DNA from 4 places in the Arthrobacter sp. 8AJ genome. Region 1 is predicted to be linked to each of the others. Evidence: predicted binding sites of a transcription regulator. Region 1 holds the regulator's gene; each other region holds the start of a gene.

Region 1 (7,727 bases):
AGACCCCCACTCCGGCAATGGCCAGCCAGGGAACGGCCAGTCCGGCAGCCAGCAGCCCGGACCACAGCAGCCCCGCTACGGCCAGAACGCGCCGCAGTATGGCCAGAACGCTCCCCAGTACGGGCAGAACCAGCCCCAGTACGGTTCCCAGCCGCCCGCAGCGCCGCAGTACGGGCAAAACGCGCCGCAGTACGGTTCCCCGTACGGGCAGAACGCTCCGCAGGCCCCGGGCTACGGCCAGAATGCACCCCAGTACGGGCAGTCGCCGTATGGCCAGTCCCCTTACGGCCAGTACCCCTCGGAGCAGCCGCAGCCGGCCGGAAGCAACGGCGTCCCCCAGCTGGTGAACATCGCATTCTGGCTGCTGATCGCTGCCACCGCGATCTACGTCATCTCCATCCTCGTCAACCTCACCCAGCTGGATGCCCCGCAGTTCCGGCAGGAATTTGAACAGCAGGTCCGGGCCAGCGGGGCGGACATCACCTACGACGACATCAAGCCCTTCATCGCCGGCTCCCTGGTGGTCTTTGGCATCATCGGCGCCGCCCTCTACCTGCTGGTGGCCTTCTTCATCCGCAAGGGCAAGAACTGGGCACGCATCCTGGGAACCGTCTTTGCTGCACTGTCGGTCTTCGGCCTGTTCGGAATCCCCTCCTTTGCAACGATCGGGACCGTCCTGGGGATCGCCGCCATCGTCCTGCTCTACCTCCCTGCCGCTGCCCCCTACTTCCGGAAGCAGCAGCCCTTCGCCAACCCGTATTCCGGTGGCTTCGGCAACCCTTACGGGCGCTGACCACCAACCACAGAACGCAACGGCGGCCCGGGATGTCCAGCATCCCGGGCCGCCGCCCTTAAACCGTGCCCCTAGGCTGTCTGCCCCGGCGCCTGCGCCCGCTGGGCGTGGTAGGCCAGGATCTGCAGCTCCGTGGCCATGTCCACCTTGCGGAGGTTGACCCCTTCCGGAACCTGGAGCATTACCGGTGCGAAGCTGAGCACGCTGTGCACGCCCGCCGCCACCACCCGGTCGCAGATGCCCTGCGCCACCGCCGCAGGAAGCGCCAGCACCACCATGTTGGCCCCGGTGCGGTGGAGGACGGTCTCAAGGTCCGCGACGTCGCTGACCCGCAGCCATCCCACCTCGTTGCCCACCACCATCTGGTCCGCGTCGAAGATGGCCACCACATCGAAGCCACGCGATTCAAAGCCGCCGTAGCGTGCCAGCGCCTTGCCCAGGTTTCCGGCTCCGACGATGGCCACTTTCCAGTCATGCGTGAGCCCCAGGGCCGCGGCAATGTGGCGGCTGAGGTACTGGACCTCGTACCCCACTCCCCTGGTGCCGTAGGACCCCACGTGGGACAGGTCCTTGCGCAGCGTTGAGGAACTGACGCCGGAGGCTTCCGCCAAAGAGTCAGAGGAGACGCGCTCAACACCCTCGGCCAGCAGCGTGTTCAGGGCCCGGAGGTACAGGGTCAACCGGGCCACGGCAGCAGGGGGAATTTGCTTTGCCGGTGCACCCGCGGCATCCGGGATGCCCGGGACGGGCTGGGACGTTGAATCCAAGGACGTCACTCGCATCCCCCTAATTGGCCATGGCGCGCTGCAGGACGCGTTCCAGCCGGGCTTCGTCGATCTTCCAGAAGTCGCGCTGCACCCCGTCAACCAGGACCACGGGGATCTCTTCGGCGTAACGCTCCCGCAGTTCGGGCTGGTTGTCCACCAGCTCTTCGCTCCAGGTAAGGCCCAACGAGGCAGTGACCCGGCCGACGGCGTCGCGCGCCTCCTCGCAAAGGTGGCAGTCAGCTTTGGTGACCAGGACGACGCGGGGGGTAGCCATGGCTTAACGGTATCGCCGTTCGCGCCGTGCGGGTGACGCCGACGGCGGCCAGCGGGTGGATTGACTAGACTCAAGTCCATGCCCGAGGAGAAATACGTCGCCGTCGTCACGCGGCCGGTTGCTGCGCCGCAGCCCGGTGAAGCGGCGTTTTTCGATGTGGACAATACTTTGATGCGCGGGGCCAGCCTCTTCCACGTGGCGCGGAAGATGCACCAGCGCGGCGCGTTCACCCTGGCCCAGGCGGCCGGATTCGCGTGGAAGCAGTTCAAGTTCGTGGCGCGCGGTGAGAATATCGACGACGTCCATGCGGTCCGTGATTCGGCCCTGACGCTGGCCGCCGGCATCACCGTTGACGACATCAAGGCCCTCGGCGAAGAAGTCTACGACGAGATGATCGCATCGCGGATCTGGCCCGGCGCCAAGGCGTTGGCGGAACAGCACCTGCGGGTGGGCCGCCGCGTCTGGCTGGTGACGGCCACCCCCATCGAAGTGGCAACAGTCATCTCCACCCGGCTGGGGCTGACCGGAGCGCTCGGGACAGTAGGTGAGGTGTCGGACGGCATGTACACCGGGCGCCTGGTGGGGGACATCCTGCACGGCTCGGCCAAAGCCGTAGCGGTCCAGGGAATTGCGGACCAGGAGGGCCTGGACCTCAAACGCTGCTGGGCGTACAGCGATTCCTACAACGACGTGCCGCTGCTGTCACTGGTGGGACACCCCGTGGCCATCAACCCGGATGCCAAGCTTCGCCGGCACGCCCGGGACCGGAACTGGCCCGTGTATGACTTCCGCGCGGGCCGCCGCGCTGCCACGCTGGGCCTCAAGGCAGCAACCTTCGGCGGCGCTGTCTACGGCCTCTGGAAGGGCTTCGCCCGCATCCGCGGTCCCCGGGCATAAACCACCCTGCCGCAGCCAAAAGCCTGCAGTTCAAAACCCTGAAGACAAGAAAATGCCCGCCGCCTTTGGAAGGCGACGGGCATTTCCACGCTGTTCGAAGTATCTCTACTTCTTGTTGCGGCGCTGGTGACGGGTCTTGCGAAGCAACTTGCGGTGCTTCTTCTTGGCCATACGCTTGCGACGCTTCTTGATAACTGAACCCACGAAAGTTCCTTACAAACTAGATGCAGTACCTGCCTGATGGGGAATGTCCGCGGACAAAGCTACGAACTGAACAACTGACAGATTCTTACAATGACGTAAAACGTTCCTTAACAGGGTACCGCTTATCGGGGGCGGCTCGGGACAGGCCGCCTCAGGCGGTCTCGGTGTGGCCGTCCACAACCGCACCTTTGAGGTACTGTTCGACGGCGTTTTCGGGGACACGGTAGGAGCGGCCGAAGCGCACCGCGGGCATTTCGCCTGAGTGAACCAGGCGGTAAACAGTCATTTTGGAGACGCGCATGACCTCGGCCACTTCAGCCACGGTCAGGAACTTCGCGTTGGAGAAGTTCTGTTCTGCCGACATTTCCCTATTTTCCTTTGCTGACGGATGGACAACAGTGACCCCAGGTACGTGCCAATGCGGTGTTCCGATGCTGAGCCATCCACCAACCACCTAAACAGATACTCTAGATGTTCATGTGGCAGATGTGAAAGTAGTGTTTCCCCTATTTCGCCCCCTAATTCGAGGCCCGGCGCTTCCGTGCCGACGCCGCCAGCTGCTCCAGGACTGACGCGGAAACATCCCAGTCCATGCAGGCGTCGGTAACGCTCTGGCCGTAGACCAGTTCCGCCCGTCCCGCGGCGTGCTCCGCAACATCGAGGTTCTGGGCGCCGCCCACCAGGAAGCTCTCCAGCATCACACCTGCCACTGCCCGGGCCGCTGCGCCGCCTTCCTCAAGCTGGGCACCGATCTCCAGTGCCACCTCAGCCTGCCGGTGGTGGCTCTTGCCGCTGTTGGCGTGGCTCGCATCAACGATCAGGCGGGGGTTGAGCCCCTTGCCCGCCAGTTCGGTGGAGGCGCGTTCCACATCGGCGGCCGAGTAGTTGGGGCCCTTCCGGCCGCCGCGGAGGATGACGTGCGTATCGGGGTTTCCGGCCGTTGCCACCAGCGCGGCCCGGCCTTCGCCGTCGATCCCCAGGAAGGCCTGGGCCGCCGCGGCGGCACCGCAGGCATCGATGGCAACCTGCAGGCCGCCATCGGTCCCGTTCTTGAAGCCAATGGGCATGGAGAGCCCGGAAGCCAGCTGGCGGTGGATCTGGCTCTCGGTGGTGCGGGCACCGATGGCTCCCCAGGAGATCAGGTCCGCCATGTACTGCGGGCTGATCGGCTCCAGGAATTCGGTGGCGGTGGGCAGGCCCAGCGCCGTGACCTGCTGCAGGAACTGCCTGGCGGTGCGCAGGCCGGTCACCATGTCATGGCTGCCGTCCAGCCGGGGATCGTTGATCAGGCCCTTCCAACCCACGGTGGTGCGCGGCTTCTCGAAGTAGGTCCGCATGACGATCAGCAGGTCTTCCTTGTGCTTCTCGGCCTGGCTGACCAGCCGGCGGGCGTACTCCAGCCCGGCCTTGGGATCGTGGATGGAGCAGGGGCCCACGATGACCAGCAGGCGGTCGTCCACGCCGTCCATGATGGCGCGCACTTCGTCGCGTCCGCGTTCGACGACGGCGGCCTCCCGGTCACCCAGCGGCAGTTTGGTGAGAAGCGCCGACGGGGCGGGCAGCGCAGTGAATTCGCTGACGCGCAGGTTGGACGTGGACTTGGTGGCGCTGGCGGGGGCGGCTGCTGTTGCGGTGCTCATGTTCGGGGTCCTGTTCCAGATGGGAAGCGGGCCCGGATTTCAGAACCCGCCGGAGAAACGGCGAAGGGCAGAGAATGATCTCTGCCCTGTTGGCTCTGAAGGAAGTTGGATGCGTGTCAGTTAGACGCGGGCCCCTCCAGAGCCAACGAAAAATACGCATACCAACGGTTAGTCATGGAAGAGACCATAAACCCGGCACACGGCGGCCGCAAAATCGGTTGCGTCACATTCCGGCGCCGCAGCCTACCCCAGGAGCTTCCGCAGGAACTGCAGCTGGCGGATCCAGTGGTGTTCCTGGCCGCCCTCATGGTTGTTGAACCGGTACACCTCAATGTCCTTCACGGCACCGGTGGCCGATGAGGCGTGGGTGCCGGTCCCGTAGGCGTTGTAGCTGGCGAACACCGTGGACGGCGGGCAGATGTCATCCATTTGCGCAGCCGAGTACAGCGCCGGAACGGTGGCCCAGCGGGCCAGGTTGACGCCGTCGAAATAGTTCAGGACGCCAAGTGCGGCGTCGTAGCGGTCCCGGTGCCGCGCCAGGAACTGGGCGATCTCCGGATAGGGCCCCCGCGGAGTGATGTCGATGGCGCGGGGAAAGTCCTGCAGGAAGGGGACATCGGGCAGCGCGGCGATGACGCCGTCGAGCCGTCCCGCGGTGAGCCCCGCCGTGGCCACCACCAGGCCACCACCCTGGCTGACACCGGCCAGCACCACTTTGGCGGGATCGACGGCGGGGTGGGCCTGGGCAGCCTCCACCGCGCGGAAGGCGTCCACGTAGACACGGCGGTAGTAGTAGTCCTCCCGGCTGGCGATGCCCCTGGTCATGAGGCCCGCGTGCGCCACATCCCCCGCGGAGGGGTGGGGATCCGCGGTGTCCCCCAGCGTGCCGCCGTACCCCTGGCCCCGGGTGTCCATGATCAAGTGTGCGTACCCGGCCTGTGCCCACCGTGTGTCCTGGTTGGCCAGGCCGCGGCCGCCGGAATAGCCAATGTAGTTCACCACCACCGGCAGCCTGACGCCTGCCTCCCGGTTGGCCGGCAGGTGCAGCCAGCCTTTGACGGGCGCGCCGCCGAAGCCGGAGAAGGTGACGTCGAACGTGTCGATCACCGTGAGGTAGTTGTCCACCGGTTCGAAGGTTGCGTCGAGCGGAAAGGCCCGCGCTTCGTCCAGGGTGGCATCCCAGAACGCCTTGAGGTCACCCGGCGGTGTGACCTCGGAGGTATAGCTGCGGAGCTGGGACAGGGGAAGGTCGAAGAGGGGCATTCCTAATTCACGCATCCTTGGCGCGCAGCGACAAGTGGCTGGTACCGGTCCAGGCTGGTCCCGGTGGCGACTATCCGGCGGAGCTCGGCCAGCCCGCCGTCGACGGCTCCGGCGGCCCGTGCCTGGACCAGCACGTTGCCCAGGGCGGTGGCTTCGACGGGTCCGGCCACCACCGGGCGCCCGGTGGCGTTGGCGGTGAGCTGGCAGAGCAGGGTGTTCTGGGAGCCGCCGCCCACCACATGCACCACGTCCACTTCACGGTTGGCGAGGCGTTCCGCAGTGGTGATGGTCCTGGCGTAGCCGGCCGCGAGGCTGTCCATGATGCAGCGGGTGATGGCCGCGGGATCATCGGCCAGGACCTCGCCGGTACGGCGGACCGCCGCGCGGATGCGCCCTGGCATGTTGACCGGGGCGATGAAGTACGGGTCGTCGGCATTAATCCGCGGCCCGCCGACGGGGAGGGCCGCAGCGGCGGTGAGCAGGGCGGCGAGGTCGGGCTGGAAGCCTTCACCGGCCCAGGTGCGCTGGCATTCGCTCAGCAGCCACAGTCCGCCCACGTTCCGCAGGTAGCGGATGGTGCCGTCCACGCCGCGTTCATTTGTGAAGTTGGCTTCCCGGCTGGCCCCGGTGAGGACCGGATGCTTCAGTTCCAGCCCCACCAGGGACCACGTGCCGGAGGAGATGTACGCGAAGTTCTCCCCGCGGCCACCGTCTGCCACGGCGGGAACGGCCGCGACGGCGGAGGCAGTGTCGTGCGAGCCCACCGCCACCACAGGGGTCTCCGGCGGGAGGTCCACTTGCCCGGCGATGTCCGGCAGGAGTGTTCCGACGGTTTCGCCGGGCTGGATCAGCGGCGGGAACAGGTCCTTCCGCAGTCCCAGCGCCGCGAAGAATTCGGTGGCCCATTCCCCCGCCACGGCGTCAAACAGGCCGGTGGTGGAGGCGTTGGTGGCCTCGGTCCGCCGCACCCCGGTGAGCAGGAACGCAATCAGGTCCGGGATCAGGAGGGCCTGCAGCCCGTCCAGGTCCTTCTCAGTGGCCAGCTGGTAGATGGTGTTGAACTGCAGGAACTGCAGCCCCGTGGTTTGGTACAGGCGGGGGGGTTCCAGCTTGGCGTGGACGGGCGCGACGGCGGTCCTGCTGCGGTCGTCGCGGTAGCTGTACGGCTGCGCCACGAGGTTCCCCGCGCTGTCCACCAGCCCGTAGTCCACGGCCCAGGTGTCGATGCCAACGCTGGCGATCTTTTCGCCCCGGGCTGCCGCCGCCGCGGCGGCCGCACGGAGTCCCGCCAGCACCTCCGCGAACAGTGCGTCGAAGTCCCAGCGGAGGCCGCCGTCGCGCTCCATCACGCCGTTGGGGAACCGGTGGACGGTTTCCAGCACCACCCCGGCGGAAGTAACGCGGCCCAGGATCACCCGCCCGGATGAGGCGCCGATGTCGACGGCGGCGAACACCCCACCCTCGGCGTCGCGTGGCAACGTACTCACCGCAGGAAAGCTGCCGCCACTCCGGCGTCCACGGGGATGTGCAGGCCGGTGGTGTGGGACAGTTCGTTGCTGGTGAGGACGGCGGCGGCGTTGGCCACGTGCTCGGGCAGGACTTCGCGCTTGAGCAGGGTGCGCTGCGCGTAGTACTCGCCCAGCTTTTCCTCGTCCACGCCATAGACCGCGGCACGTTTGGCGCCCCAGCCGCCGGCGAAGATCCCGGAGCCGCGGACCACACCGTCGGGGTTGATGCCGTTCACGCGGATGCCGTGCTCGCCCAGCTCGGCGGCGAGCAGGCGCACCTGGTGGGCCTGGTCTGCCTTGGTGGCGGAGTAGGCGATGTTGTTGGGGCCGGCGAACACGGAGTTTTTGGAGGAGATGTAGATGATGTCCCCGCCCATGCCC
Region 2 (7,727 bases), 900 kb from region 1:
AGTAGTAGTCCGGGTGGGGGTCGTGCCCGCCGGTGTAGCCGGATACAACGGAGGTGACGCCCCTGGTCTTCTGGTAGACGGCGTCAAGGCACCAGAAGCACCCTCCGCCAAGAACAAAAGTTTTCATGACCTCTTCAATGGTTGACAGCGCCGGAAGATTCCCCGGGTACCTCGGCACAGCGCCGTAAACTGCGGCGGCGGGAAGCCCATGGGGTAAAACTAAGACTATGGAACCTGTGGACACCGACGTTACCGGCCAGGCAGATCACGACGGCGAGGCCTCCTCCGACACGCCGCCCGCGGCCGGTTCCGCGGACGCCCCGACTTTGGCTGAGCTGCTGCTTGCGGTTGAGGAGCTGTGGCCGGAATCCCTGGCGGAGACCTGGGATGAGGTAGGGCTCGTCGCGGGCCACCCGTCCGCCCCCGTCACAAAGGTGATGTTCGCGGTCGATCCCACCCTGGAAGTCATTGAGGAAGCGGTTGAGTGGGGAGCGGAGCTGCTCATCACCCACCACCCCCTGCTGTTGAAGGGCGTCACGTCCGTGGCAGCCACGTCGGCAAAGGGGCGGGCGGTGCACCGGCTTATTGAGTCGGGGACGGCACTGCTGACCGTGCACACCAACGGCGACTCCGCCGTCGGAGGTGTCTCCGATGTCCTGGCTGACGCCCTGGGACTCCAGGACGTCGCCCCGTTGACCGTGGCGGCCAACGGGCTGCCGGAGGAAGGCATCGGGCGCGTGGGCGACCTCGCGGATGCCATGAGCCTGGGCGACTTCGCCGCCCGCGTATTCGGGATCCTTCCCTCCGTGGCCGGGGGAGTGCGTGTTTCCGGCGATAAGGACGGGCTGGTTCGGCGCATCGCGGTGTGCGGCGGTGCCGGCGATTCGTTGTTCAACGAAGTGCGGGCCAGCAATGCCGACGTCTACGTCACCGCCGACCTTCGCCACCACCCGGCGTCGGAGGCGCGCGAGGCCGCCCTCAATGGACGGCCGTACCTGGTGGACGTGTCGCACTTTGCCAGCGAATGGCTGTGGCTGCCTGCCGCCGCCGCGGCCCTGGGCAACGTCCTGTCCGACCAGGGCCATGACGTTGAGATCCTGGTCAGCACCACCAACAGCGATCCGTGGGACTTCATCCTCACTCCCGGCTAGAGTCTAGGAAGCGCCGGTTCGGTGCCCGGCCCCGGCCGGAAGGGATCTAGCGGAGGTAAACGTGGCCAAGGCAGCACCGGCGGAACAGTTGAAGTTGCTCGAACTGCAGGGGCTTGATGCCCGGCTGAAGGGCCTCGCCAACCGCCGCCGCACGCTGGAAAACGATCCCCGCATCAAGGACCTCGAGGCCGCCCTGTCCGTCGCCAACGGTGAACTGGGCGCAGCCAAGGTGGCCGTGCACGACGCCGAGGCCGCGCTGAAGCGGGCAGAGGCCGACGTCGAACAGGTTGCCTCGCGCATCGAACGCGACGAAGCCAGGCTCAACAGCGGCACCGGCCTGTCCAAGGACCTGGTGGCGCTTCAAAAGGACATCGCGTCGCTGAACAAGCGGCGCTCGGACCTTGAAGACGTGGAACTGGAAGTCATGGAGCGGCTCGACTCGCTGCGGGAGCGGCAGGCAGCCCAGCAGCAGATCGTCGATGACATCCAGGGGTCCTTTGGAACCATCAGGGCCGAGCTCGATGCGGCCCTGGCCGAAGTGGAAACGGAAGCGGCGGGCCTGCGTGCCCAGCGCGGCGAATTTGCCCAAGGCCTGGACGCGGGCCTGGTGGCGGTCTACGAGAAGACGCTGGCCAAGCGGGGAGTGGGTGCGGCCCGGCTCTTCCACGGAACGTCGGAAGCCTCGGGCATGAAGCTCAGCCCCGGCGACCTCGCCGAGATCAAGGCAGCTGCTGCCGACGACATCGTTTTCTGCCCGGACTCCGGCGCCATCCTGGTCCGTTCGGACGAGTGGTCCTAAGCAGCCCACAGGCACCCTGCCGGGCGGTCAGCCCGGCAGGATGATGTTCAGGGCGTGCGGCTTGCGTGCGGTCCCGGGCACCAGTTCGGCTTCCCACTGTTCGCGCGCGGCCTTCAGGAGGTCCGACGGCGTGGCCGGGGCTTTGCCGCGGCGCACCAGCAGGTGCCGCGCCAGTTCGCCGCGCGTGTGCTTGGCGAAGTGGCTCACTACCTTGCGGACACCTGCACTCTCGGTGAAGACATTCACGGAGACGGTCTGTTCCGCCGCGGGCGCCCACGCCGCTGCGTACGTGCTGGACCGGCAGTCCACCACAAGGTGTCCCTGGGCTGCTGCGCCCAGGGTGTCGGCAAGCTGCGCCTTCCAGAAGGGAGCCAGCCGGCCGACGTCGGGCAAGGACGTGCCCATGGACAACCGGTAGGCAGGAACGCTGTCGCCAAAGCGCAGGGCCCCCCACAGCGCCGAGATCACCAGGACGGACTCATCGGCCTTCCGGCGCTGAACCGGCGTCAGCGTCCGGTAGCCCAGGGCGTCATACAGGACGCCCGAATAAATGCTGTGCGCCGGCGCCGCCGGTTCGGCATGCAGTCGCGTATTGCGTTCGACGTCGTCCCGCAGGGACGCTCCGACGCCCAGCAGGGCGAGGGCATCCTGGTGGGCGCTGACTGTTCCCAGCGCCTCAAGGACCTTGGCGCGGTACGGGTTGAGCTCCGGGAAGCCCAGGGCGGTCCAGTCGACGGCGGGGCCGCGGAGCGCGGGTGTCTTGCCTTCGGAAGGGGGAAGCAGAATCAGCACCGTCCGATCCTACCGGCGGCAAAAGGCGGCCGGCGGCGCCGGTAGACTGGGACCCGGATGGGACAGCCAGACGGCCGCGCGCCACGCAAGTGGCTCGAGGAACGTCCGGGCTCCGCAGGGCAGGGTGGTGGGTAACGCCCACTCGGGGTAACCCGCAGGCCAGTGCCACAGAAAACAGACCGCCTGCATTTCCGGCTCCGGCCGGGGAGGGCAGGTAAGGGTGAAACGGTGGTGTAAGAGACCACCAGCTTCCCGGGTGACCGGGAAGGCTAGGTAAACCCCACCCGGAGCAAGGCCAGACAGGACACGTTCGAGGGCTGCCCGCCCGAGTGTCCGGGTAGGCCGCTGGAGGGTGCCGGCAACGGTACTCGTAGATGGATGGCCGTCGCTCCCTTTCCGGTAACGGCAGGGGAGAACAGAACCCGGCGTATCGGCTGTCCCATCCTTAAACCGCGTTTGACCACGGGCTATGCGTCGGGGATCCTGAACCGTGCCCGTAATTCCTGAAACCCGTCCCGCACCCGCAGCGGGCATTCCCGGCGTCCGTTCACAGGGTGTTGCCCTCGCCGGTTTCCTGGCCCTTTCCGCGCTGGCCTGGGTACTCGCCTCAGTTCCCATCATCCTTAACTCCAACGGCTGGTACGCGGGCTCGCTGAAAGCTCCGTGGATGCCGCCGTCGTGGATGTTCCGCACCACCTGGATGGTGCTCTATGCCGGCGTGGCGGCAGCGGCCTGGCTGGTCTGGCGCAAAGGGCGCCTGTCCGGGGGCACCCTTGCCGGCTATGTGGGGCAACTGCTGCTCAACACTGCGTGGCCGGTGACGTTCTTCGCGATGTATCCCATGCTTGGAGTGGTGGCCCTGTGGGCAGCCTTTGCTGTCATCTGCGCGCTGACCGCAACCCTGGCGTTCCTGATCCTGCGCTTCGGACCGGTGGACGCCACCGCCGGGTACCTGGTGCTGCCGTACTTTTCCTGGCTCGTGTTCTCCGCCAGCCTGAACCTGTACTCTGCCATCCACAACTGAAGGCCGGCAGTCTGCGTTGTGCGGTCCGCCCCGGGCGTGTGAGTGATTTCACGCATCCCGAGCGTGTTCCGTGGACCGTGCCAAATTAGAATGGATTCCGGACGCAGGAGTTCTACCGCCGAAAGTTGCGTCCGCAACCGGCGGTTTTTCTTTGCACGCGATCCAGGCGCCTGGGGACCATCCCCTGCGGGCGCCGGTGCCCCTGGACATCATCAGGTGGCCTACATCTGTGTACGACGACGTACACGGCTGAACCGAGGAAGGTATTTCTGTGAGCCAGACGTCTGATTCTTGTCTTGATACGTGGATGGGCCGGGAGGCCCTCGCCGAGGCCATGATCCCGGTGATCGGCAGGCTGTACCGCGAAAACAACGTGGTGACCAGCATCCACGGCCGGAGCCTGATCAACAAGTCCACCATGAACATCCTCAAGGCGCACCGCTTCGCGCGCCGGATGAGCAAGGACGAACTGCTCCTGGAGGACACGGCGCCCCTGCTGAACACGCTGGCCGGACTCGAACTGGGTGCCGCCGCGATCGACATCGCCCGCCTGAACCAGAAGTTCAAGGAAGAAGGCAACGGCGCCACGCTGGAGGAATTCCTCCGCGAAGAGCTCGCCGAAATCGTGGGCAAGCGGGGCGGCGATGACCGCACCAGCACCGACGTCGTGCTCTATGGCTTTGGCCGCATCGGCCGCCTCCTGGCCCGCCTCCTCATCGAAAAGGCCGGCGGTGGCCACGGCCTGCGCCTGCGCGCCATTGTGGTGCGCCGCGGATCCGACAACGACCTCTCCAAGCGGGCCAGCCTGCTGCGCCGCGACTCCGTCCACGGGTCCTTCGAAGGCACCATCCGGATCGACGAGGCGGCCAACACCATCACTGCCAACGGTGTCCAGATCCAGGTCATCTACTCGAACGACCCCGCCACCATCGACTACACCGCCTACGGCATCAACAACGCCCTGGTGGTGGACAACACCGGCCGCTGGCGCGACGCCGAAGGCCTGTCCCAGCACCTGCAGAGCAAGGGCGTCGCGCGGGTCCTGCTGACCGCGCCGGGCAAGGGTGAACTGAAGAACATCGTCCACGGCATCAACCACCGGGACATCACCGACTCGGACAAGATCGTTTCCGCGGCGTCCTGCACCACCAACGCCATCACCCCGGTCCTGAAGGCCATCAACGACAAGTTCGGCGTGGTCCACGGCCACGTGGAAACCGTCCACTCCTTCACCAACGACCAGAACCTGATCGACAACTTCCACAAGGGCGACCGCCGCGGCCGTTCCGCTGCGCTGAACATGGTCATCACCGAAACCGGTGCGGCCAAGGCAGTGGCGAAGGCCCTGCCCGAACTCCTGGGCAAGCTCACCGGCAGCTCCATCCGGGTCCCCACCCCGGACGTTTCGCTGGCCATCCTGAACCTCACCCTTGAAAACGGCACCACCAAGGACGAGGTCAACAACTACCTGCGTGAAATGTCGCTCCACTCGGACCTGCGCAAGCAGATCGACTACATCGACTCGCCCGAGGTTGTCTCCACCGACTTCGTCGGATCCCGCCGCGCCGGGATCGTGGACGGCCTGGCGACCGTGTCCACGGACAAGAACCTGGTCCTCTACGTCTGGTACGACAACGAGTTCGGTTACAGCTGCCAGGTGGTCCGCGTCATGGAAGAGATGGCAGGCGTGAACCCGCCGTCCTTCCCTGCCAAGGAAAGCGCTGCCGCCCTGGCCGCGATCGCCGTCTAGCCACCTTCGCCCGCGTCCTGCGAATTCCCGGCTGATTCTCTGGAATCAGCCGGGAAACGGGACCACACTGGTGGCATGGACAACGAATCGACACTTCAGCACGAAACCACCCTCGAGCACGCACTGGACGTGGCCAAAGCCAACCATAAGGAAGCCGTGCGGCTCCTGGAACGCGCCCGTGCCGCCCAGAGGACCGGCGACGTCACCGACGAGCGGGTGCGCCAGCTCGAGGACCTGCTGTCCATCGCGGAAGAAGACCTGCGTAGGGTCACCAGAGAACAATAACCCGGCGGCCACCACCGGGCGCTGTGACCCATCACTCGTCCTCAACAGTGTGGATATCAGCGGACGGCCGGCCCCATTGTCCTAGGCTCTTGGGGTGCCCGACTTTCCCCTCCCGGCGTCAACCCCGTGACCGTCAGCTGGTCCGCCTACCGCCGCGCACGCCGCCGTTCCCGGCAGGCCTGGGCGCTTCTGGTGACGGCCGCGGTCTCCGTCCTTGCCGCACTGTTCTGGTTCTTCACCGCCGGACAGTTCGCGGCAGCCGGGCCCGCCACGGAGGGGCCCACGGAGGCGCCGGTCTTCGACCCCGCCTGGATGAAGCCGGTCCAGGAACCCAACCCTGTGCCGGCCGGCAGCGCCCTCGCAGCCCTTGACGGCCTGGCTGTCAAAGGGCGGGCGCCCAGCACCGATTACAGCCGGGAGGCCTTTGGCCAGGCCTGGCTCGATGTGGACCGCAACGGCTGCGACACCCGCAATGACATTCTTCGCCGGGACCTCGCCGATGTTGTGTTCTCAGAGGGTTCCTCCTGCAAGGTGACGGCCGGGCACTTCCGGGAACCCTACACGGGGCAGGATATTGATTTCCGGCGCGGTTCGGACAGCAGCCGCGCGGTCCAGATCGACCACGTCGTCGCCCTGGGTGATGCCTGGCAAAAGGGCGCCCAGCGTTTGGCGCCGAAGGAACGCCAGAGCCTGGCAAACGATCCCCTGAACCTCATCGCGGCGGACGGCGCCGCCAATCAGCAAAAAAGCGCGGGGGACGCCGCTACCTGGCTGCCCAAAAACACGGCAATCCGCTGCCATTACGTGGCCCGGCAGATTTCCGTGAAGGCCGCGTACGGGCTGTGGGTAACGGCAGCGGAAAAGGACGCCATGAAGCGGGTCCTGGCCTCCTGCCCCCAGCAGCAGACCATTACGGCAGGCTGACCGGCATCCGCAGGGCCGGCTCGGTGGCCGGCGGCCCCGTGGCTGGACCGGTCAGTGTCCGAAGGGATCCGGGTCAACGCCGGGCATCCAGGTCAGCCCCGGCACGCCCCAGCCGTTCTTCTTGGCCTGCTTCATGGCCTTGCGGGAATACCGGTCCAACAGCCGGTTGACGTACAGCTTGCCGTCCAGGTGGTCATACTCGTGCTGGATGACCCTGGCAAACCAGCCTGTGGCCTCGAAGCGGACCGGTTCCCCGAACCCGTCAAAGCCCTCCACCCGGGCCCATTCGGCCCGCTTGAGCGGATACTGTTCGCCCGGGAAGGACAGGCAGCCCTCTTCCTCTTCATCAGGATCGGGAGCAGCACCTGAGACCTTCGACAGGGTCAGGACGGGATTCACCAGGACGCCGGTTGGGGGAGCGCCGTCGTCATTGGCGTACTTGTAAACGAAGATCCGCTTGCCGACGCCGATCTGCGGGGCGGCCAGGCCCACCCCGTTGGCGGCGTCGTTGGTTTCGAACATGTCGGCAATCAGGGTGCGCAGTTCGTCGTCGAAGACCTCCACCTTGGCGGCGCGGCGGTGCAGGACAGGCTCGCCCCAGATGGTGATCGGCAGAACGGTCATATCAGTAGTCCTTCGGCTTCGCGGTGTCCCCGGCTGCAATGCGTGTGCCCGGTGGGGCACGACAAAGGAGGCCGCACCGGATATCCGGTGCGGCCTCCTTTGTTGACGGCTGCATGTGCCGCCCCGTGAGGGTGAGCGACGGGGGTTGAACCCGCGACCTCCTGGACCACAACCAGGCGCTCTGCCAACTGAGCTACGCCCACCATGTGCCTCAAGGGAATTCCACCGGAGCGGCTCCCTGGAAACGCAACTCAAATAGCTTACCTGCTCGAACAGGGTGCTTTGTCCACTTTCAGCGATTTGAGCGAAATTTCCTCAAAACGTGGCGCAGATTACTCCGCGGACTGGTTCCCGGCGTCCCCGTTGGTGATTCCCCTG
Region 3 (7,727 bases), 460 kb from region 1:
GCGGCCGACGCCGGACTGGCCGAAGCCGCCCCACTCGGCCTGGGGGAGGTAGGGGTGGTAGTCGTTGATCCAGATGGTGCCGTGCCGCAGCCGGGACGCGACGCGCTGCGCCTTGCCGGCGTCCTGGGTCCACACCGCGCCGGCCAGGCCGTAGATGGTGTCGTTCGCAGTGGCCACGGCCTCGTCCTCGGTGCGGAAGGTTTCCACCGTGACCACCGGGCCGAACGCCTCGTCGGTGACCACGGACATGCCGCGGGAGACGCGGTCCAGAATGGTGGGCTGGTAGTAGAACCCGGCGTCGTACTTCTCCCCGGACGGTGCCGCGCCGCCCGTGCGGAGCCGCGCGCCCTCCTGAATGCCGCGCTGGACGTAGGCATGGACCTTGTCCCGGTGGGCGGCGGAGATCAGCGGGCCGGTCTCGGCCTCGTCGTCGAAGGGGCCACCCAGCCGGATGCCCTCTGCGCGGCGGACCAGTTCGTCCACGAAGCGGTCCGCGATGGATTCCTCCACCAGCAGCCGGGCGCCTGCGGAGCAAACCTGGCCGGAGTGGACGAACGCGCCGTTCAGGGCGTTGTCCACGGCGGCGTCGAAGTCCGTGTCGGCGAACACCACGTTGGGGTTCTTGCCGCCGAGCTCCAGCGCCACCTTCTTGACGGTGGCCGCAGCGGAAGCGGCGATGCGCTTGCCGGTTTCCAGGCCGCCGGTGAAGGAGACAAGGTCGACGTCGGGGTGTTCCGAGAGCGGGGCGCCAGCCTGGGCGCCGGCACCGGTGACGAGGTTGGCCACGCCGTCCGGGAGGCCGAGGTCCTGCAGCAGCTGCATGGCCAGGATGCTGGTGGACGGGGTCAGCTCGGAGGGCTTGAGGACGAACGTGCAGCCGGCGGCCAGTGCGGGGGCGATCTTCCACGCCGCCTGGAGCAGGGGATAGTTCCACGGCGTGATGAGTCCGCAGACGCCCACGGGTTCGTAGACGATCCTGCTGACGACGGCGGCGTCCCCGGCGTCCACCACCCGGCCCGCCTGCTGCCCGGCGAGCCTGCCGAAGTACTCGAAGCAGGCGGCGATGTCGTCCATGTCGATGCGGCTTTCCACCATCCGCTTGCCGGTGTCCAGCGATTCCGCGCGGGCAAACTTTTCCCGGCGTTCCCGCAGTCCGGCGGCGACTTTCAGGAGGAAGGCGCCACGCTCCGGTGCCGGGACGCTGGACCAGGCGCCGGAGTCGAAGGCGGCGCGGGCCGCCGCGATGGCACGTTCGGCATCTTCCCGGCCTGCCTCGGACACGGTGGCCACCAGCTCCCCGTCTGCGGGGTTGCGGATTTCACGCACCGCGCCGGACGCCGCCGGCTCCCACCTGCCGTTGATGAACAGGGAGGAGGCGGGCTTGGTTTCAGTGCTGGGGGCGGCTTCCTGGGCCGGTGTGGCGTAAGTCATAGGAAGGACAGTAATGCACGTTGAACAAGTGTTCAATACTTTCCTTGAACACTTGTTCAATGCTCATCGCGCGGCTACTGTTGCCCCTGGAGTGGGTGTTTCAGGGCTGTGAGGGGCCCTGGGCGTCGCGGTTGTCGTCCGGGACCGGTGCGAGCGCGATCTGCTCCGTGCGCGCAATGCTCCGCTGGATGGAGGCCTTGTCCACCCCGAGCAGCGCCGTCAGCCACACGCCGTTCTGGATGACCACGATGTCCGACGCCCGCTCCCTGCACGCTTCCCAGGACAGTCCGGGCCTGGCGCTGGACACCAGCGCCGCGAGCCCGTCGATGTACCGGTCGAAGGCGGCGGCGTTGATCTGTGCGTAGTCCTCGTCCGCCTGGGCCAGGGCCCACAGGTGCAGGCGCAGGGACAGGTAGCGGGTGGTCAGCAGGTCAGCGCCGGCAACGCGCCGGAGCGCGCGGCGCAGCTGTTCATCGGGGGTAACCGACGGGTCTGGGGCGACCAGTAAAAGGTCATGCTCATCCACGCGGCGTAGGGCAGCGCGGATCAGGGTGGTCTTGTCGTCGTAGTAGTAGTTGACCAGGCCCAGTGCCACGCCGGCTTCCCGCGCCACGGCGCGCATGCTCACGCCCGAAATCCCGTGGCGGGACAGCAGGTCCATTGCCGCTTCGAGGATGCGGGTCTGCCTGTCCACTTGTTCGCCGGAAGTCACGGCACTGGTCCCCATCTGGCCAGACTATTGCCTAACACTGCACGTGCATAACGCGGTACCGCCACGCCCTCCCCGCAGCCCGATGGGGCTGATGATGTTTGAAGCCTTCTTCCGCAGGGCACGGTGGTTGTACACCGGGATTGACCAGTACAGCTTGGAGAACGATGGAAAGCGCAAGCCTTATTGCCCTCTTGTTTGCCGGCGCCGTCCGCGCGGGCGAAAGTGCGCAGCCCCACGCGCCGCAACTCAGCGCGAAGCCCGGGTGGAAGCGGGCCGCGTGGCTGGCGTTCAGGAGCAGGACGGCGACTTTCCTGCACCGGCTGGCCTGGGCGCTGGAACCGGACCCGCGCTGACGCAGAAGAAGCCCTGCCGGGCGCCGTAACATGGCCGGCCCGGCTCAGGGCTGGGCGTGGTCGGCGCGCTCCAGCAGGCGGGACACCCCGTAGCCGATGACCAAGCCCCAGAACGCTGCGTGGATGTTGAAGAGGTTCATGCCGGAAATGGTCACCACGAACGTCACCAGCGAACCCATGGTGAAGCTGGTGGCAAAGGCCGTGACGAAGGCCTGCTGTAGGGCCCGCAGCATTGCGATGCCGCCCAGTGCCAGGACGAACTCCTTGGGCGCGGCCAGCATCAGCCGGGTCAGGGTGGGGGCAAACGCTGCGAACACCAGGGCCAGGAGACCGTACGCCACGGCAGCCGTGTATTGGCGCTCCCTCTTCCCGGACGAGGTCAGCAGGGCGTTGGTGGGGCCTGTGACGCAGGCCGAAACGGCGCCGAAACCGGCATTGAGCACTGAAAAAGCGCCGGAGGCAATGGCGAAGGCGTTCACGGGCGGACGGTGCCCGGCGGCGCGGAGGACGGCGATGCCCTGGCCGTTTTGGACAAACAGCACGGTGAGGGCCAGGGGAACCACCAGTTCCAGCTGGGCAGCCCACGTGAATTCAGGGGCGGTGAACACCGGGGTGGCCAGGAGCTGCCCGCCGGGGGACAGCCTGAACTGCCCGCTGGCCGCCACGGCGATGCAGCCTGCCACCAGGGTGCCCAGGACCGGCGGCAGGAACCTGCCAAGCCCGGGAACTGCGGTGAGGACCAGGAACGCGGCCACCATCGGAGCAGCCACGGCCGGGTTGTCCTGGGTGGAGGCAACGATGTCTGTGCCGAACTTCAGGAACACCGCGGCCACCATGGCCATCACCAGCGGCATGGGCACCAGTGCCATGGCTTTACGCACCACCCCGGTGGCACCCAGGGCGAGGATCAGCACGCCCGAGGTGAAGAAGGCCCCGACGACTTCGGGGAAGGCCAGGTGCTGAAGGGACGGTCCCAGGAGCACCGTGCCGGGGATGGACCAGGCGAAGCCCAGGGGCTGCCGGTAAATGAGCGACATCAGCAGCGTGGCCGCCCCGCCGGAAAAGAGGATGCCAAAAACCCAGGACGACAGCTGGCCCTGGGTCAGGCCGCCGGCCGTCCCCACGGCCAGGGTGACGGCGATGGGTCCGGACGCCGCGAAAATGAGCCCGATGGCCCCGTTGGAGACATAGGACAGTTCCAGGTCGCGAAGAATCCGGCGGGGACCCGCGGGCCGGACCCCCGGGCGTTCCAGCAGGGGTTCCGGCGCCGGCGCCGGCGGGGCTGACCCGACGGATGTGGCGGCCGGGTCGGGGCGGGGATGGCTCATCGGAACTCCTGGCTGGCGCGGAAAAACCGGAGGCGCTCCGAAGCATCAGCTCCGGAGCGCCTCCGTGCGGGGGTGTCTCCCAGTTTGCGTGCTACTTCTTCTGGCCCTGCTTTGCCAGGACGTAGTCATAAACTACTTCCTCGCCCTTGCCGTCGGTACGGGGGCGCGGGTCCAGCATCAGTTCAGGCTTCACTGCCGAGGCGATGTCGTCCGAGTTGTGGGGATCGCCGGGGAAGTACAGCTGCTGCGTGACCGGCTCGTAGCCCGGCGCGGACACCTTGATGTGGATGTGCGCGGGACGCCAGGCGTGCCAGCCCGCGGCGTTGATCAGCTGCCCGCAGGCGCCGTCCGTAGGGATCTGGTAGGGCGCCGGACGCATGGTGTTGATCTCGAACCGGCCGTCGTCGGAGGCCTTGACGGTGGCCCGGAAGAGCCACTCGGGCATGCCCGGGGCGTACTGGGAGTAGAAGCCGGCGGCGTCCGCGTGCCAGATCTCCACCTGGGCACCCTGGATGGGGTTGCCGTCGGTGTCGGTGAACTGGCCGGTGAACCGCAGCGGAGTGCCCTCTTCGTCGTCGCGCATTTCCACGGTGGCGGGCGTCTGGAGTTCCGGAGAGCCGGGAACGTAGTAGGGACCCTCGATGGTGCCGACGGTGCCGGGACGGTCCTGGGAGTTCACGTCCTCAACGGTGTGTTCCAGCCAGACGTCGAGGAACAGCGGCCATTCACCGTCCGTGCCCACCTTGATCAGCCAGGCTTTGAGGGCGTTGTATTCCTCGTAGGTGACGTGGTGCTCGACGACGATGTCGTTGGCGGCCTTGATCAGTGCGCCGGCCAGCAGGCTCACCCGTTCCTTGGATACATCCACCCGGGAGAGCTTGCCTGACGCGGCGAACCGTTCGGTTGCCTTGGAGCCTGCTTCGACGGCGGTGCCTTCGTTTTCCGTGCGGCTGTCCGTTGGGGTTTGGGTCATGACGATGTCCACCTTCTTCATTGAATGGGACAGGAAGGGCTCCTGCTCCGCACGCGGCCCGCGGGGCGGGACGTTCCACCTGCCCTGCTCGGCACCGCGTGATCTTGGTCTCAAGCGTAGGCCCGGAGATAAGGACGCTACAAATATCAACTAGGCGTCTTTTGAGTCATTATCAGTACATAAAGACACCCTTGGTGGAACCTAGGCATTTGCCTGATGTGAGGCCAATCACGAGCGGCAAGAATTGCTGGACAACGTCCGCCGCCGAAGCCTCTTCCCGAGTGGACCTCCGCCCATCCGTCCAGCAATCTCCAATGAAGGAGCACGCCATGACCGAGAACCTGATCCATGCCCGCGAGGTCCTTGCCGACGCCGTGATCGACGACCGCGAGAACGGCGTCATCCGGGCCAAGCGCGAGATCTTCACCGACCAGGAGATCTTCGAACTCGAGATGAAGCACATCTTCGAAGGCAACTGGGTGTACCTCGCCCACGAGTCGCAGATCCCCAACGTGGGGGACTACTTCACCACCTACATCGGCCGGACCCCCGTGATGATCACCCGGGACAAGGACGGGCAGCTGAACTGCCTGGTCAACGCCTGTTCGCACCGCGGCGCCATGCTGTGCCGCCGCAAGACGGACAACCGCACCACCTTCACCTGCCCGTTCCACGGCTGGACCTTCAAGAACTCCGGCGAGCTGCTGAAGGTCAAGGACTCCCGGAACGCCGGCTACCCCGAGACCTTCAACAAGGAAGGCTCACACGACCTCACCAAGGTGGCCCGCTTCGAGTCCTACCGCGGCTTCCTGTTCGGCTCGCTGAAGGCCGACGTGCTCCCGCTCGAGGAACACCTCGGGGACGCCACCAAGGTCATCGACTCCATCGTTGACCAGTCGCCCGAAGGCCTGGAAGTGCTGCGCGGTTCCTCCACCTACACCTATGACGGCAACTGGAAGGTCCAGGCCGAGAACGGCGCCGACGGCTACCACGTCACCGCCGTGCACTGGAACTACGCAGCCACCACGGCCCGCCGCAGCGCCGGTGACTCCGCCAACAAGACCAAGGCCATGGACGCCGGCAAGTGGGGCAAGGTCAAGGGCGGCTTCTACTCCTACGACCACGGCCACCTGTTGCTGTGGCAGGAATGGACCAACCCCCAGGACCGCCCGCTCTGGGACCGCCGCGACGAGCTTGTGGCCAAGTACGGCGAGGAGATGGCCAACTTCATGATCAACATCTCCCGCAACCTCTGCCTGTACCCGAACGTCTACATCATGGACCAGTTCTCCTCGCAGATCCGCCACTTCCGGCCGATCTCCGCGGACCAGACCGAGGTGACCATCTACTGCATCGCCCCCAAGGGCGAGTCCCAGGAGAACCGTTCAAAGCGCATCCGCCAGTACGAGGACTTCTTCAACGCCACGGGCATGGCCACCCCGGACGACCTGGAGGAATTCCGCTCCTGCAACAAGACTTACTGGGCCACCAGCGCACCGTGGAACGACATGACCCGCGGCTCCACCCACGAGATCGCCGGACCGGATGAGCAGGCGCAGGCCCTGGGCATGAACCGGGTGATCGCCTCCGGCGTGCGCACCGAAGATGAGGGGCTCTACCCCATCCAGCACGGGTACTGGAAGGAAGTCATGGACCGGGCGCTGGCGGAGGAAGAGGAGCGTTCCGCCCTGGATTCCGTTCCCGTCACCGCCTGAGAGAGCCCGCCGGAACCACAGAGAGCGCAGAACCCATGACCAACCTGACCCACACCGCCCCGGTCCTGAAGACCGCGGAGGAAATCGCAACCCTCGAAACCGTCCGGGCGTTCCTCTACCGGGAAGCCCGCCTGCTGGATGACCGCCAGTTCGATGAATGGCTGGAGTGCTACCACCCGGACTCCGAATTCTGGATGCCGGCCTGGGACGTGGACGACCAGCTGACACAGGACCCCCAGAACGAGATCTCCCTGATCTACTACGACAACCGCGGCGGCATCGAGGACCGGGTATTCCGGATCAAGACCGACAGGTCATCGGCCACCTCCCTCCCGGAGCCGCGCACCGGCCACAACATCACGGACGTGGAGGTTTTGGCGAACGACGGCGGCAAGGTGGAGGTGCGCTTCAACTGGTTCACCCTGTACTTCCGCTACAACACGACGGACACGTACTTCGGCACCAGCTACTACACGGTGGACCTTTCCGGCCCGCAGCCGGTGATCCTGAAGAAGAAAGTGGTCCTGAAGAACGACTACATCCACCACGTGGTGGACGTCTACATGATCTGACCTGCCCCAGCCGGCGCCCGGTACGTACGGGCGCCGCACGGCAGGTCCCATTCCGTGCCCGCCGGGCACGCCCCAACTTTTCCCCGGACGCGACGACGCGCCCGCCCAGTCAGGAGGACCCCATGGGCCACAAAGTAGCCCTCAGCTTCGAAGACGGCGTCACCAAAGTCATCAAGGTCGGCGACTATGAGACCGTCATGGACGCGGCCTACAAGGCGCGGATCAACATTCCGTCGGACTGCCGCGACGGCGCGTGCGGCACCTGCAAGGCGTTCTGCGATTCAGGCTCCTTCGACCCGGGCGACTTCATCGACGACGCCATGACCGAAGAGGAGCTCGAAAAGGGCTACCTGCTGACGTGCCAGGCCGTCCCGGAGTCCGACCTGGCCATCCAGATCCCGGCCACGTCCGAGTCGGCCAAGACGGCGGCCGCCACCTTCAGCTCCACCATCAAGGAGCTCAACCGGCACACGGACACCACGGTCTCCTTCACCCTTGAGGTGGACAACCGCGACGCGCTGGCCTTCCTCCCCGGGCAGTACGTCAACCTCAAAGTCCCCGGCACCGACGCCGAGCGCTCCTACTCCTTCAGCAGCGGCCCCGAGGTCCAGGACGCGTCCTTCATGGTCCGCGTGACCCCGCA
Region 4 (7,727 bases), 2.4 Mb from region 1:
CCATCATGGTCAGCACGCACGGGATGGCTTCGCCCCGGGCGGCCCAGGCGGTGGCGTAGGTGGAGTGGGTATGCACCACCCCGCCCACCTCCGGCATGTGCCGGTACACATAGGCGTGCGCGGCGGTGTCCGACGACGGCGACAGCGGCGGGTTGCCCCAGTCCACCGTGCCGCCCCCACCAAGGTTGGTGCCCCTGACCGGGGTGCCGTACAGGTCGGTCACGATCATCTGCTCCGGGGTCAGGTCCTGGTACGAGACACCGGAGGGCTTGATGACCATGAGGTCGGTGCCGGGCACGCGGGCGGAGACGTTGCCCGCGGTCCACACCACCAGGCCATACCGGGTCAGCTCGGCGTGCAGGGCGCACACCTCCGCCCGGACACGGGCGATGGTTTCCAGGAGGCCGGTTCCGGCGCCTGCTGAGGCGCTCATGCGGACACCTCCACGGGTGATTCGGACACGGAGCCTGCGCCGGAGAGGCCGGTGCGCGCGGCTTTGCGCTGGATGGCCTTGAGCCGGTGCATGACGTCGTTGCCGCCCCTGCCGAAGTAGTCGTGAAGGGCCTTGTATTCCTGGAACAGTTCTTCGTAGGCGGCCGCGTTTTCGGGAATTGGCGTGTAGACCTCCCCGGGCTCGGCACCCATGGCCGCGGCGGCCGCACGGATGTCCGCGTATTCGCCCGCTGCGACAGCAGCGTGGATGGCCGATCCCAGGGCCGGACCCTGTTCCGAGCCGATGGTGGACAGCTGCAGGCCGGTGGCGTCTGCGTAGATCTGCATCAGGAGCCTGTTCTTGAGCAGGCCGCCGGCCACGATGAATTCCTTGACCGGAACCCCGGCGTCGCGGAAGGCGTCCACGATGGTGCGGGTTCCAAAGGCGGTGGCTTCCAGCAGCGCGCGGTAGGTGTCCTCGGGCCTTGTGGCCAGGGTCTGGCCCACCACAATGCCCGAAAGCTCGTGGTCCACCAGGACCGAACGGTTGCCGGAATGCCAGTCGAGCGCGATCAGGCCGTGCTCTCCGATGGCCTGCCGGGAAGCCAGTTCGGTGAGGTACTCGTGGATCCCCAGTCCGACGTCCTTGGCAGCCTGGTGGTATTCGGGCGGGACGCCGTACTTGGTGAACCAGCCGAAGATGTCGCCCACGCCTGACTGTCCGGCCTCGTAGCCCCACAGGCCCGGCACGATTCCACCATCCACGGCACCGCACATTCCCGGCACCTCGCGCAGCTCGCTGCCGTTCATGACGTGGCAGGTGGAGGTGCCCATGATCGCCACCAGCTGGCCGGATTCCACAGCCTTCGCGGCCGGGGCCGTGACATGGGCGTCAACGTTTCCCACGGCCACCGCGATGCCCTCGGGCAGCCCCGTCCAGGCGGCTGCCTCCGCCGTCAGGGTGCCGGCGGCGTCCCCCAGCTGGCCGATGGTGTGCTCCAGCTTGGAGCTGACAAAGTCCTTGAAGTCCGGGTTCAGGGCAGCCAGGAACTCTTCGGACGGATACCGGCCGTCCTGGTAGATGCCCTTGTAGCCGGCAGTGCAGGCGTTGCGGACATACCGGCCGCACAGCTGCCAGACGATCCAGTCCGCAGCCTCCACCCAGTGGTCCATCGCGGCGTAGGCCTCCGGGTCCTCCTCCAGCAGCTGCAGCCCCTTGGCGAATTCCCATTCGGAGGAGATCAGGCCCCCGTAGCGGGGAAGCCAGTCCTCCCCCCGTTCAGCGGCAAGCCGGTTGATCCGGTCGGCCTGGCCCTGCGCAGCATGGTGGCGCCAGAGCTTTACATAGGCGTGCGGGCGGTTGGCGAAGCCGGGCAGTTCGTTGAGGGGCGTGCCGTCCGACTTGACCGGAACCATGGTGCAGGCAGTGAAATCCGTGGCAATGCCGACGACGGCGGCGGGGTCGATCCCGGCGTTCGCCACCGCGGCGGGGACGGCGGTCCGCAGGACGTCCCGGTAGTCGTTGGGCACCTGAAGTGCCCATTCCCCGGGAAGGCGGGCGCCGTCGTCGCCCGCGGTGTCCCGGGGCAGGACGTCGGTAACCACCGCGTGGGGGTACTCATGGACGGCGCTGCCCAGTTCCTTGCCGTCGCGGACACGCACCACCACGGCACGGCCTGAAAGGGTTCCGTAATCCACCCCGATGACACAATGGTCATGGTGGGACTCGGAGCCGGGAGTGAACAGCGCATCTGGCATGGGGTTGCCTCCGTCCGGGAGGCTTAGGCCTCATTACCGGGTTTGTAGGGGTCAGGGTGTAGCTACGTGCTGCAGCAAGTGTGAACGCTAACAAAGAAGAAGTCAATGAAGCCGAAAAGTTTCCGAAATTCCTGCCGGGCAGTCTTGTTAGCGTTCACAAACCGGTCTATATTGAACCGACACATCAACAATGTGGCCAGGACCAGGGAGCACTGGTGCTGCCTGGTCCACCAACACTTCGCGGCAGTGCTGCCGCGGAAGGAGAAAATGGTGAGAATCAAAAAACTGATGGGCGCGGTGGCCCTTGTCCTCGCCCTGACGGTGGGCGCCACAGGTTGCGGCTCCCGCGGCGGGGCCAGCGAACCCAGCGGTGCCGCCAAGCCCAGTGATTCACTGGTAGGCATTTCAATGCCCACGCAGACATCCGAACGGTGGATCGCTGACGGCGCCAACGTGGAGAAGTCCCTGAAGGACCTCGGCTACAAGACGGACCTGCAGTTCGCCAATGACGATATCCCCACGCAGGTGTCGCAGATCGAGAACATGCTGACCAAGGGCGCCAAGGCCCTGATCATCGCCGCCATTGACGGCACCACCCTGACTGACGTCCTGGCCAAGGCCAAGGAGCAGAACGTCAAGGTCATCGCGTACGACCGCCTCATCAACGGCACGCCCAACGTCGACTACTACACCACGTTCGACAACTACACCGTTGGTGTCCAGCAGGCCACCTCGCTGCTGACCGGGCTGGGCCTCGTTGATGCCAGCGGCAAGAAGGTGGACGGCAAGGGCCCCTTCAACATCGAGCTTTTCGCGGGCAGCCCCGACGACAACAACGCCAACTTCTTCTGGACCGGCGCCATGGACACCCTCAAGCCGTACATGGATGCCGGCACCCTGAAGGTCCCCAGCGGACAGACCAAATTTGAGCAGGCAGCGATCCTCCGCTGGCAGGCACCCGTGGCCCAGAAGCGCATGGAGGACATCATCACCTCCGCGTACAGCTCCGGCACCAAGCTGAACGGCGTCCTGTCCCCGTATGACGGCCTGTCCATCGGCATCATCTCGGCCCTCACCAGCACCGGCGGCTACGCCAAGGGAAGCCTGCCCGTAGTAACCGGCCAGGACGCCGAAAAGGGTTCCGTGAAGTCCATCGTCGCCGGCGAGCAGTACTCCACCATCTTCAAGGACACCCGCCAGCTCGGCGCGCAGGCCGTCAAGATGGTTGATGCTGTCCTCAAGGGCCAGGAACCGGAAACCAACGACACCAAGACCTACAACAACAAGGTCAAGGTTGTCCCGGCCTTCCTGCTGAAGTCCGTGATCATCACCAAGGACAACTACAAGAAGGAACTGATCGACTCGGGTTACTACAAGGACTCCGACGTCAAGTAGTCAGCGCCCGGGGGCTGTGGCCGGACCTCCATCCGGCCACAGCCCCGCCCGCAGCCTCCTGCAGCAGCAGGAAGGCCCAGCTTCGACCAGTCAGTGGGAATTGACGATGAACACACCCATTCTTCAAATGCGAGGAATCACCAAGACGTTCCCGGGCGTGAAAGCGCTGCAGGACGTCACCCTGGATGTGAACCGTGGCGAGGTCCACGCCATCTGCGGTGAAAACGGGGCCGGCAAATCAACGCTCATGAAAGTGTTGTCCGGCGTCTATGCACACAACACTTTCGACGGGGAGATCCTGTTCGAGAACGAACCCTGCAACTTCTCCAGCATCTCGGACAGCGAGAAGCGCGGGATTGTCATCATCCACCAGGAACTGGCCCTGAGCCCGTTCCTCTCCATCGCCGAGAACATCTACCTGGGCAATGAACAGGCCACCAATGGATGGGTGGACTGGCGCAAGACCAACCTCGAGGCAGCCAAGCTGCTGGCCCGCGTTGGCCTGGACGAGAATCCTGTCACCCCCGTGCAGCACATCAGTGTCGGTAAGCAGCAGCTGGTGGAAATCGCCAAGGCATTGTCCAAGGAAGTGAAGCTGCTGATCCTGGACGAGCCCACGGCCGCCCTCAATGACGAGGATTCCGGCCACCTGCTGGACCTGATCCTCCACCTGAAGGGCCAGGGCGTCACCAGCATCATCATCAGCCACAAACTCAATGAGATCCGCAAGGTGGCGGACGCCGTCACCATCATCCGGGACGGCAGGACTATCGAGACCCTGCGGCTCGACGAAGGCCAGATCACCCAGGAGCGGATCATCCGCGGCATGGTGGGCCGGGACCTGGAGAGCCTGTACCCGGACCGCGAGCCGCGAATCGGCGAGGAAGTGCTGCGGATTGAGGACTGGTCCGTGCGCCACCCCCAGGACCACAGCCGCATGGTGGTCAACAACGCCAACCTCCACGTCAGGAAGGGCGAGGTGGTGGGCCTTGCCGGCCTCATGGGTGCCGGCCGCACCGAACTTGCCATGAGCGTCTTCGGCCGCACCTACGGCACCGCCACCTCCGGCAAGGTCTACAAGTACGGCGAGGAAATCAACACCGCAACGGTGTCCGACGCTATCAGGCACGGCATCGCCTACGCCACCGAGGACCGGAAGCACTACGGGCTGAACCTCATCGAGGACATCAAGCGGAACATTTCCCTGGCAGCCCTGCGTAAGCTCGCCAAGGGCGGCTTCGTGGACAAGAACCAGGAAACCGTGGTGGCCAACGGCTACCGCACGAGCATGAACATCAAAGCCCCGTCGGTGGCCGCCATCACCGGGAAGCTGTCCGGCGGAAACCAGCAGAAGGTGGTACTGAGCAAATGGATGTTCTCCGACCCGGACGTACTCATCCTCGATGAGCCCACCCGCGGAATCGATGTCGGGGCCAAGTACGAGATCTACACGATCATCGCCAAACTCGCGGCCGAAGGAAAAGCCGTGATTGTGATTTCCTCGGAGCTCCCCGAGCTCCTGGGCATCTGCGACCGAATTTACACCCTCGCTGCCGGGCACATCACCGGTGAGGTGCCCATCGCCGAGGCCACACAGGAGACCCTGATGCACTACATGACCAAAGAGAAGGAATAGCGAAATGTCCGCCCTACGAGAATCGCTCGGATTCCTCACCAGCCGCCTCCGCCAGGTCGGCATCTTCGTTGCCCTGATCCTGATCGTCCTGCTGTTCCAGGGACTGACGGGCGGGATCCTGCTGGAACCGCAGAACGTCACCAACCTGGTGGTCCAGAACAGCTACATCCTCATCCTGGCCATCGGCATGGTGATGGTGATCATCGCCGGGCACATCGACCTTTCCGTCGGGTCGGTGGCCGGGTTCATCGGCGCCGTGGCCGGTGTCATGATCGTGCACTGGGGCTGGCCGTGGTGGGCCGCCATCCCAGCCTGCCTGCTGGTCGGCGCCCTCGTAGGTGCCTGGCAGGGCTACTGGATCGCCTACGTGGGGATCCCGGCCTTCATCGTCACGCTGGCGGGCATGCTGATCTTCCGGGGGCTGACCCTCATCACCCTGAAGAACCAGCAGATCACCCCCTTCCCCGCCGAGCTGCGGGCCCTGGGCGGAGGATTCCTCCCGGACATCTCCGGCGGCACCTCCGTGCTGGAATGGCTCACCGTCATCCTGGGCGTTGGCGCCACGGTTGCCCTGCTGATCCAGGCGCTCAAGGAGCGCAGGATCCGCCGGAAGTTCGATCTCGAAAGCGAACCCCTGGTCTGGTTCGTCATCAAGACCGCCTTCACGGCCCTGCTCATGCTCGTCATCACCTTCCTGCTGGCGTCCTACCGGGGCACGCCGATCGTCCTGGTGGTGCTGGCCGCACTGGTAATCGCCTACACCGCCCTGATGAACAACAGCGTCTTCGGGCGCCACACGTACGCCATCGGCGGCAACCTCCACGCAGCTGAGCTGTCAGGCATCAAGACCAAGGCCGTTACCTTCCGCCTCTTCGTGAACATGGGCGTCCTGGCCGCACTGGCCGGCCTGGTCTTCACTGCCCGCCTCAACTCGGCACAGCCGGCCGGCGGAACCGGCTTCGAACTCGACTCCATCGCCGCGGCGTTCATTGGCGGCGCCGCCGTCACCGGCGGCATCGGAACAGTGGCCGGAGCCATGATCGGCGGCCTCATCATGGGTGTCCTCAACAACGGCATGTCCATCCTGGGCCTGGGCACCGACTACCAGCAGCTCATCAAGGGCCTGGTGCTCCTTATCGCCGTCGGCTTCGACATCTTCAACAAGAACCGCAGCGGTGGCGGCGGCAACATTGGCAAGCGCTTCAAGCTCAAGACCAGCCCTCCGCCGGCAGCAGAGAAGCCGGCGCCTGCCGCCAGCGAAACGGTGGAGGCAGGCATCAAGTAGGAAACACCCCACCCGTGCACCTGTTGGCCCCCGCCGCCCCGGACCGAGTCCTGGCAGCGGGGGCCTTCCTGCGTGCGCCCGTGGCGGTTCCGGGCAACTGCTCAGGGCGCGGCCACGCCGGTTGCCGCATCTGCCGGCGAGCGCCGGCGGCGGCTCAGCACGATGAAGGGGGCCGCCAGCAGCTGCACCGCGCCGCCCAGGGCCAGTGACGCCGGGTAGCCGTAAAGGTCCGCGGTCCTCCCGAGCAGCGGCTGCACCACCACTCCCCCGCTGGACCCCATGAGCGAGGCGAAGCTCAGGACGGTGGCCCGCTGCTTCGAGGCGATCATGTCGTTGAGGTACGCCTGGCGCACGGGGGTGCCGGCGGAGGCAACCACCGCCCAGAGCGCCAGGAGCACCAGGGCCAGCCAGAAGATGTGGGTGGCCAGGAGCACCACCAGGACCACGGAGCTGGTGATGGTGGAGGCGATCAGTACCGTGGTGCGCCGGCGGACCAGCTTCCGGACCAGCGGGGCAAGCCAGCCGCCCACGATGTCCGCGCCGGCAACGATGGCTGCTGCCAGGCCTGCGATGGCGTAGGCCCTGGGATCGCCGAAGAGCTGCAGAAGGTAGGGCTGGAGTGCGTAGAAAACGTAGAATCCCACGCCCTCCGTGAACGGGGCGGCCAGCATCATGAACCGCACCGGGGGGTTCTTCAGTCCGCCGTCCACCGAGGCCTGCAGGACTGCGCGGGTGGCCTGCAGGGGGTGCGCCGACCGCTCGGGGGTGAAGCCGACGTCGTGCATGAGCAGGAAGGCAACAGCGAACATGGCCACCAGCACCGCGACGCGCAGCAGGAACGGCACGCCCAGGTTGGTGGCCTGGGCAATGACCCCGCCCGCTACTGACCCGGCCAGCATGGCGATGCCGGAAACCATCTGGCCCCGGCCCAGGACGGCTTCGAGGCCACCGTCGTAGCCGGAAAAGTGGAGGGCATCCACCAGCCAGGCCTCCACGGCCCCCGAGAAGAAGGTGAAGCCAAGGCCCAGGAGTGCAGACACTGCTGCCCACCACCAGAACGGAGCCGACAACTGCCACAGCAGGTAGTACAGGTAGGTGGACCCGGCCAGGGTCACAGTGCCCAGCAGGAAGGACGTGCGGCGTCCCCAGCTGTCGGCCACCACCCCGGTGGGCACCTCGAAGAGAACCATCCCTGCCGTGAAGAAGGCGTTGGCCGCGAAG

Evidence for each region. The regulator Rex, encoded in region 1, represses fermentation and respiration genes when NADH is low (regulators of the CRP and FNR family bind a similar motif). The targets are predictions, from matches to a motif close to CTTGTGAANNNNTTCACAAG.
Region 2: the regulator Rex is predicted to act here: its motif matches at 3,802-3,821, upstream of BACI349Y_RS08680 (glyceraldehyde-3-phosphate dehydrogenase).
Region 3: the regulator Rex is predicted to act here: its motif matches at 5,013-5,032, upstream of benA (benzoate 1,2-dioxygenase large subunit).
Region 4: the regulator Rex is predicted to act here: its motif matches at 2,332-2,351, upstream of araB (ribulokinase).

What each region holds. Positions count from the first base shown of each region.
Region 1 covers NZ_LR733289.1:962,817-970,543, reverse strand. Annotated here, with positions in the region: gene BACI349Y_RS04490 (hypothetical protein) at 1-793, shown strand, start outside; gene BACI349Y_RS04485 (redox-sensing transcriptional repressor Rex) at 865-1,569, opposite strand; gene BACI349Y_RS04480 (glutaredoxin family protein) at 1,580-1,834, opposite strand; gene BACI349Y_RS04475 (HAD family hydrolase) at 1,913-2,731, shown strand; gene BACI349Y_RS04470 (30S ribosomal protein bS22) at 2,837-2,935, opposite strand; gene BACI349Y_RS04465 (helix-turn-helix domain-containing protein) at 3,087-3,299, opposite strand; gene BACI349Y_RS04460 (3-deoxy-7-phosphoheptulonate synthase) at 3,454-4,575, opposite strand; gene BACI349Y_RS04455 (acetylxylan esterase) at 4,819-5,838, opposite strand; gene BACI349Y_RS04450 (rhamnulokinase) at 5,841-7,325, opposite strand; gene BACI349Y_RS04445 (bifunctional aldolase/short-chain dehydrogenase) at 7,322-7,727, opposite strand, start outside.
Region 2 covers NZ_LR733289.1:1,867,018-1,874,744, forward strand. Annotated here, with positions in the region: gene msrA (peptide-methionine (S)-S-oxide reductase MsrA) at 1-127, opposite strand, end outside; gene BACI349Y_RS08655 (Nif3-like dinuclear metal center hexameric protein) at 228-1,151, shown strand; gene BACI349Y_RS08660 (zinc ribbon domain-containing protein) at 1,213-1,950, shown strand; gene BACI349Y_RS08665 (YaaA family protein) at 1,978-2,742, opposite strand; RNA gene rnpB (RNase P RNA component class A) at 2,801-3,188, shown strand; gene BACI349Y_RS08675 (TspO/MBR family protein) at 3,233-3,766, shown strand; gene BACI349Y_RS08680 (glyceraldehyde-3-phosphate dehydrogenase) at 4,038-5,516, shown strand; gene BACI349Y_RS08685 (hypothetical protein) at 5,592-5,801, shown strand; gene BACI349Y_RS08690 (HNH endonuclease family protein) at 5,928-6,725, shown strand; gene def (peptide deformylase) at 6,777-7,349, opposite strand; tRNA gene BACI349Y_RS08700 (tRNA-His) at 7,480-7,552, opposite strand; gene orn (oligoribonuclease) at 7,682-7,727, opposite strand, start outside.
Region 3 covers NZ_LR733289.1:498,922-506,648, forward strand. Annotated here, with positions in the region: gene BACI349Y_RS02270 (aldehyde dehydrogenase family protein) at 1-1,431, opposite strand, end outside; gene BACI349Y_RS02275 (TetR/AcrR family transcriptional regulator) at 1,532-2,158, opposite strand; gene BACI349Y_RS02280 (hypothetical protein) at 2,308-2,496, shown strand; gene BACI349Y_RS02285 (benzoate/H(+) symporter BenE family transporter) at 2,541-3,824, opposite strand; gene catA (catechol 1,2-dioxygenase) at 3,916-4,797, opposite strand; gene benA (benzoate 1,2-dioxygenase large subunit) at 5,127-6,512, shown strand; gene benB (benzoate 1,2-dioxygenase small subunit) at 6,548-7,084, shown strand; gene benC (benzoate 1,2-dioxygenase electron transfer component BenC) at 7,207-7,727, shown strand, end outside.
Region 4 covers NZ_LR733289.1:3,348,986-3,356,712, forward strand. Annotated here, with positions in the region: gene BACI349Y_RS15515 (L-ribulose-5-phosphate 4-epimerase) at 1-433, opposite strand, end outside; gene araB (ribulokinase) at 430-2,190, opposite strand; gene chvE (multiple monosaccharide ABC transporter substrate-binding protein) at 2,458-3,585, shown strand; gene mmsA (multiple monosaccharide ABC transporter ATP-binding protein) at 3,692-5,221, shown strand; gene mmsB (multiple monosaccharide ABC transporter permease) at 5,226-6,506, shown strand; gene BACI349Y_RS15540 (MFS transporter) at 6,608-7,727, opposite strand, start outside.